Linked DNA regions of Quadrisphaera setariae. Each later gene encodes a partner of the first gene's protein in a complex. Links are inferred from orthologs where the notes say so. Each region holds a gene or a part of one and is shown in the gene's direction. Other genes may lie near its edges.

The links.
Region 2: the proteins of rpsG (region 1) and tig are in contact, whole or in part, in a crystal structure (PDB 3GTY), measured with the Thermotoga maritima proteins. The link is inferred for Quadrisphaera setariae from one-to-one orthologs. Residues at the interface, in WP_004081843.1 of Thermotoga maritima: Lys34, Lys52, Lys55, Glu59, Arg62, Gln63, Glu66, Asn67, Lys69, Val71, Arg95, Ala109, Lys110, Lys111, Gly112, Arg113, Pro114, Glu117, Glu121, Ile124, Ala125, Tyr127, Asn128, Asn129, Thr130, Gly131, Lys135, Asp139, Arg142, Met143; in WP_004081061.1 of Thermotoga maritima: Glu122, Val124, Val129, Leu130, Tyr133, Glu188, Gly259, Ile262, Tyr263, Glu266, Ser270, Glu273, Gln274, Glu277, Arg308, Gln311, Ile312, Ser315, Tyr316, Glu325, Arg329, Arg336, Leu363, Phe366, Trp367, Arg373, Leu377, Arg381, Leu384, Glu387.

What each region holds. Positions count from the first base shown.
Region 1 is NZ_VKAC01000001.1:100,474-103,671, forward strand. What follows is about bases 1-2,887. They hold rpsG (30S ribosomal protein S7), read left to right. Parts: upstream 1-1,152; coding sequence 1,153-1,623; downstream 1,624-2,887. Other genes in these bases: FMM08_RS00515 (DNA-directed RNA polymerase subunit beta'), read left to right, coding at 1-431; rpsL (30S ribosomal protein S12), read left to right, coding at 782-1,153; fusA (elongation factor G), read left to right, coding at 1,712-2,887. In the rest of the region: more of fusA, read left to right, coding at 2,888-3,198.
Region 2 is NZ_VKAC01000003.1:229,876-233,151, forward strand. The notes cover bases 34-2,998. They hold tig (trigger factor), read left to right. Parts: upstream 34-699; coding sequence 700-2,298; downstream 2,299-2,998. Other genes in these bases: FMM08_RS06380 (DUF8821 family protein), read right to left, coding at 34-222; FMM08_RS06400 (ATP-dependent Clp protease proteolytic subunit), read left to right, coding at 2,696-2,998. Also shown: more of FMM08_RS06380, read right to left, coding at 1-33; more of FMM08_RS06400, read left to right, coding at 2,999-3,276. UniProt on the Bacillus subtilis protein: Involved in protein export. Acts as a chaperone by maintaining the newly synthesized protein in an open conformation. Functions as a peptidyl-prolyl cis-trans isomerase.

The sequences.
Region 1 (3,198 bases):
TGCTGCCCGGCGAGCTGGCCGAGCGCGGCCGGTTCGAGTCGGAGAACCGCCGCGTCGTGGCGGAGGGCGGCACGCCGGCCGCGGGTCGCCCCGAGCTCATGGGCATCACCAAGGCGTCCCTGGCGACGGAGTCGTGGCTGTCCGCGGCCTCGTTCCAGGAGACGACCCGCGTGCTCACCGAGGCCGCCCTGAACGGGCGCAGCGACCCGCTGCTCGGCCTCAAGGAGAACGTCATCCTGGGCAAGCTCATCCCGGCGGGCACCGGACTGGCGCGCTACCGCGACGTCAAGGTGGAGCCCACGGAGGAGGCGAAGGCCGCGATGTACGCGATCCCGAGCTACGACGACTCCGACTACGAGGGCTACTTCGGTGCGGGTTCCGGCCAGGCCGTGCCCCTCGAGGAGTACGACATCGGCGGCTACGGCCGCTGACGCACCGCCCCGGTGGCCGTGACCCCCTGCGGGGAGCGGCCACCGGTCCGGAACGCCGAGACGCCCTCGGCGGCGGGGAACACCCCCGTCGCCGGGGGCGTTTTGACTGGTGTATCGCGCACCGCGTACCCTCGACAGAAGCCCGGGTGCGCCCGGGCCTCCGTGCGCCAGGACCGTCCCGCTCGCAGGAGCGGGCTCGACGTCCGGGCAGGGTCCGGTGGGGAAGCCCGCCAGGCAGTCGGACGTGCCCGACCACGGGGGCCAGGCAGTACGAGCGGCGGTAGGACCCACAGGTCCGGCCACCGGCAGCCCGACTCTGACAGACGCACGTCACGACCCACGGAGACTCAGTGCCCACCATCCAGCAGTTGGTCCGCAAGGGCCGCCAGGACAAGGCGACGAAGACCAAGACGCCGGCCCTCAAGGGGAGCCCGCAGCGCCGCGGCGTGTGCACCCGCGTGTACACCACCACCCCGAAGAAGCCGAACTCCGCGCTGCGCAAGGTCGCCCGCGTGCGCCTGTCCAGCCAGGTCGAGGTCACCGCCTACATCCCGGGCGAGGGCCACAACCTCCAGGAGCACTCGATCGTGCTCGTCCGCGGTGGTCGTGTGAAGGACCTCCCCGGCGTCCGCTACAAGATCGTCCGCGGCGCCCTCGACACCCAGGCGGTCAAGAACCGCAAGCAGGCCCGCAGCCGCTACGGCGCGAAGAAGGGGAACTGATGCCTCGCAAGGGACCGGCCCCGAAGCGGCCGCTCGTCGTCGACCCGGTCTACGGGTCCCCGCTGGTCACCCAGCTCGTCAACAAGATCCTCGTCGACGGCAAGAAGTCCGTCGCTGAGCGCATCGTCTACGGGGCCCTCGAGGGCGCCCGCGAGAAGACCGGTGGCGACCCGGTCGTGGCGCTCAAGAAGGCCATGGACAACGTGCGCCCCGCCCTCGAGGTGAAGTCCCGCCGCGTCGGCGGTGCCACCTACCAGGTGCCGATCGAGGTCCGCGCCGGTCGCTCGACGACGCTCGCGCTGCGCTGGCTGACCAGCTACGCCCGTGCTCGTCGCGAGAAGACGATGACCGAGCGCCTCATGAACGAGATCATCGACGCCAGCAACGGTCTGGGGGCCGCGGTCAAGCGCCGCGAGGACACCCACAAGATGGCCGAGTCGAACAAGGCGTTCGCGCACTACCGCTGGTGATCATCTGTCCGCGCCGCCCACCGGGCGGCGCGGACGACCCCCACCGCTCCCTAGGGCCCCGTGCGGGCCGGACAGGCAGGACCACAGCGTGGCACTCGACGTGCTGATGGACCTCAACAAGGTCCGCAACTTCGGCATCATGGCGCACATCGACGCCGGCAAGACCACGACGACCGAGCGGATCCTCTTCTACACGGGGATCAACTACAAGATCGGCGAGGTCCACGACGGCGCCGCCACGATGGACTGGATGGAGCAGGAGCAGGAGCGGGGCATCACCATCACCTCCGCTGCCACCACCTGCTTCTGGGAGGGCACCCAGCTCAACATCATCGACACGCCCGGCCACGTCGACTTCACGGTCGAGGTCGAGCGCAACCTCCGCGTCCTCGACGGCGCTGTCGCCGTCTTCGACGGCAAGGAGGGCGTCGAGCCCCAGTCCGAGACGGTGTGGCGGCAGGCGGACAAGTACGACGTCCCGCGCATCTGCTTCGTCAACAAGATGGACAAGCTGGGCGCTGACTTCTACTTCACCGTCCAGACCATCAAGGACCGCCTCGGCGCCACGCCGCTGGTGATCCAGCTGCCGATCGGCTCCGAGAGCAGCTTCATCGGCTGCGTCGACCTCGTCTACAACCGCGCCCTCGTGTGGCGCGGCGAGACGGGCAAGGGCGAGGCCTACGACATCGAGGAGATCCCCGCGGACCTCGTCGAGAAGGCGGCGGAGTACCGCCACCAGCTCATCGAGACGGTGGCCGAGTCCGACGAGGCGCTGCTCGAGAAGTACCTCGGCGGCGAGGAGCTGACGCCTGAGGAGATCAAGGGCGCCATCCGCAAGATGACGATCTCGTCGCAGCTCTACCCGGTGCTGTGCGGCTCGGCGTTCAAGAACAAGGGCGTCCAGCCCATGCTCGACGCGGTCGTCGACTACCTGCCGACCCCGCTCGACGTCCCCAGCGTCGAGGGCCACAAGCCGAACGACGAGGAGACCGTGCTCACCCGCGCGGCGAAGTACGAGGAGCCGTTCTCGGCCCTCGCCTTCAAGATCTCCTCGCACCCGTTCTTCGGCAAGCTCACCTACATCCGCGTCTACTCGGGCCGGATCTCCTCGGGCGCCCAGGTCGTCAACTCGACCAAGGGCAAGAAGGAGCGCATCGGGAAGATCTTCCAGATGCACTCCAACAAGGAGAACCCCGTCGACGAGGCGGCCGCCGGTCACATCTACGCGGTCATCGGCCTCAAGGACACGACCACCGGCGAGACGCTCTGCGACCCGTCGGCGCCCATCGTGCTCGAGTCGATGACGTTCCCCGAGCCGGTCATCTCCGTGGCCATCGAGCCCAAGACGAAGGCCGACCAGGAGAAGCTGGGCACCGCGATCCAGAAGCTCGCCGAGGAGGACCCGACCTTCCAGGTCCAGCTCGACGAGGAGACCGGCCAGACCATCATCAAGGGCATGGGCGAGCTCCACCTCGACATCCTGGTCGACCGCATGCGCCGGGAGTTCAAGGTCGAGGCGAGCGTCGGCAAGCCCCAGGTCGCGTACCGCGAGACCATCCGCCGCACGGTGGAGAA
Region 2 (3,276 bases), on another replicon or contig:
GTCGCGCTCGGAGGCCAGCAGGGCCGCCACCCATTCGGCCAGGTCGGCACCCGGCTCGCCGGGGGCGGCGGGCTCGGTGGTGAAGGCGTGGCCGAACTTCGTGTGGAAGTAGCGGGCCTCGTTGGCGCGCAGGCCCGCGAGGGCGTCGGCGACGGGGGAGGACTCGAGGCCGACGGTCGAGACGTCGCGGAAGTCGACGACGTGAGGAGCGGGGACGGACATGCGCGGCATCCTGCCCGCGTCCGGCGCGTCGCGTCATGGGCCGCAGGTCCGACCGGGCCCCTGAGGGCCCTGTGGAGCGGATGACGGGAATCGAACCCGCGTAATCAGTTTGGAAGACTGAGGCTCTACCATTGAGCTACATCCGCATCACCGTCAGTCACCACCCCCGGAGACCGGGGGGCGGCGGACGGCGCGGACACGAGAGTACCGGCACGGCGCACGGCGCGGGCGCGTAGCCTTCACACCGCCCGCTGGGCACGGGGTGTGGCGCAGCCAGGTAGCGCGTCCGCTTTGGGAGCGGAAGGCCCCCGGTTCGAATCCGGGTACCCCGACGAGCGGCGATAAGGTGGCCGGCAGTGCCCGGCGCGGTTCGGTGCTGCCCGCGCGAGCCTGCACCACCTCGTCGCCGGCGCGCGGAAGCCCGCCGCACCAGAACGCTGACTGACCGACCGTCTCAAGACCTGGAGAACCCCTGCCGTGAAGAGCGACGTCGAGACCCTCAACCCGACGCGGGTCAAGCTCACCGTCGAGGTGCCCTTCGCCGAGCTGAAGCCGAGCCTCGACAAGGCCTACAAGTCGATCGCCGGCCAGGTCTCGGTGCCGGGCTTCCGCCGCGGCAAGGTGCCTGCGCGCGTCATCGACCAGCGCTTCGGCCGCGGCATGGTCATCCAGGAAGCCGTCAACGACGCGCTTCCCGGCTTCTACCAGCAGGCCGTGCAGGAGTCCTCGGTCCGGCCGCTGGGCCAGCCCGAGGTCGAGATCACCGAGGTGCCGGTCGGCGAGGGCAAGGACGCCGGTGACCTGAAGTTCACCGCCGAGGTGGACGTCCGCCCGACGATCGACCTGCCCGACTTCTCCACCATCTCCGTCTCCGTGGACGACGTCGAGGTCACCGACGCCGACGTCGACGCCAAGCTCGAGGAGCTGCGCGTCCGCTTCGGCACCCTCGTGCCCGTCGAGCGCGCCGTGCAGACCGACGACTCCGTCACCCTCGACCTCACGGCTGAGATCGACGGCGAGCAGATCGACTCCGCCGAGGGCATCAGCTACGTCGTGGGCCGCGGGACCATGCTCGAGGGCATGGACGACGCCCTCGAGGGCGCCTCGGTCGACGAGGAGCGCTCCTTCACCACCACGCTCGCCGGCGGCGAGCACGCCGGTGAGTCCGCCGAGGTCACCGTCGTCGTCAAGTCCGTCAAGGTGCGCGAGCTCCCCGAGCTCGACGACGACTTCGCCCAGCTCGCCAGCGAGTTCGACACCGTCGACGAGCTCCGCGCCGACCTGCGCTCCAAGGCGCAGGACGAGGCGGAGTTCCGCCAGGGCGTCCAGGCGCGCGACAAGGTCCTCGAGGCCCTGCTGGAGCAGGTCGAGATCCCCGTGCCGGACGGCGTCGTCGAGGACGAGGTGCACCGCCACCTCGAGAACGAGTCGCGTCTCGAGGACGACGAGCACCGCGCCGAGGTGACCGAGGAGACCCGCCGCGTGCTGCGCACGCAGTTCCTCCTCGACGCCGTGGCCGAGGCCGAAGAGGTCACGGTCGCCCAGCAGGAGCTGGTCGAGTACATCGTCGCCCAGGCCCCCGCCTACGGCATGGACCCCAACTCCTTCGCCCAGGCGATGGACCAGGCCGGCCAGGTGCCGGCGCTCGTCCAGGAGGTCGCTCGCCGCAAGGCGCTGGCCGCGGTGCTCGAGAAGGCGACCGTGACGGACGCCTCCGGCAACAAGGTCGACCTCGGCGACGAGGACGAGGACGACGCCGAGGGCGGCTCCTCCGAGGGTTCCGAGGCCGCTGAGGTCCTCGCGGCCGAGGAGAAGCCGAAGCGCACCCGCGCCAAGAAGCCGGCTGCTGACGCCGAGGCCTCCGAGGGTGAGGCCGCTGAGGCCGAGGAGAAGCCGAAGCGCACCCGCGCCAAGAAGCCGGCAGCTGACGCCGAGGGCACCGAGGGTGAGGCCGCTGAGGCCGCCGAGGCCGAGGAGAAGCCGAAGCGCACCCGCAAGCCGAAGGCCGAGGCCGCTGAGGCCGCCGGCTCGGCTGAGGCCGCCGAGGGCGCTGAGGGCTCCGGCACCCAGAGCTGAGGACGCGCTCCGCCCTGAGGCGGAGCCGCCACCGCCGCCGGTCGGGTCCGTCCCGACTGGCACGGGGCGCCCCTGTGCCAGTCCTTCTGGCACAGGGGCGCCCCGTGCCGTTCGCGGGACTGGTGCGGCGCCACCCGGCGGACGCCGTCAGCGTCCTGGTCTGCGACGGGGTCCCGGTGGCGTGCGCTCGCAGCGAACAGGAGCGGGGACCGGGACTGCCGCGCCCGTGCCCGGCGCTAGTGTCGACAGGGTCGCCAACCCGTCACCGGGGGCGACCACGACGGTGGCCGGAGAGCGATCCCGGCCCAGATGGATGGAGACCGACCCCGTGAGCGATTCCCGGCCGCGCGGACCCGAGGCCGCCGACGTGACGGCCCGCAGCCAGCCGTCGTCCCCGATGGGGCTCGACGAGCACATCTACCAGCGCCTCCTGCGCGAGCGCATCATCTGGCTCGGCTCGGACGTGCGCGACGACAACGCGAACGCGATCTGCGCCCAGCTGATGCTGCTCGCCGCCGAGGACCCGGACCGCGACATCTGGCTGTACATCAACAGCCCCGGCGGCTCGGTGACCGCGGGCATGGCCATCTACGACACCATGCAGTACGTCAAGCCCGACGTCGCCACGGTGGCGATGGGCCTGGCCGCTTCGATGGGCCAGTTCCTGCTGGCCAGCGGCGCGAAGGGCAAGCGCTACGCCACCCCGCACGCGCGGATCATGATGCACCAGCCCTCGGGCGGCATCGGTGGCACGGCCAGCGACATCGCCATCCAGGCCGAGCTGATCCTCGACATGAAGCGCACCCTGTCCCAGCTCACCGCTGACCAGACCGGCCAGACGATCGAGCAGATCAACAAGGACAACGACCGCGACCGGTGGTTCACCGCGGCGCAGGCCAAGGAGTACGGCTTCATCGACCACGTCATCACCAGCGCCGCCGACGTGCCCGAGGGTGGCGGCACCGGCTCGGCCGGGTC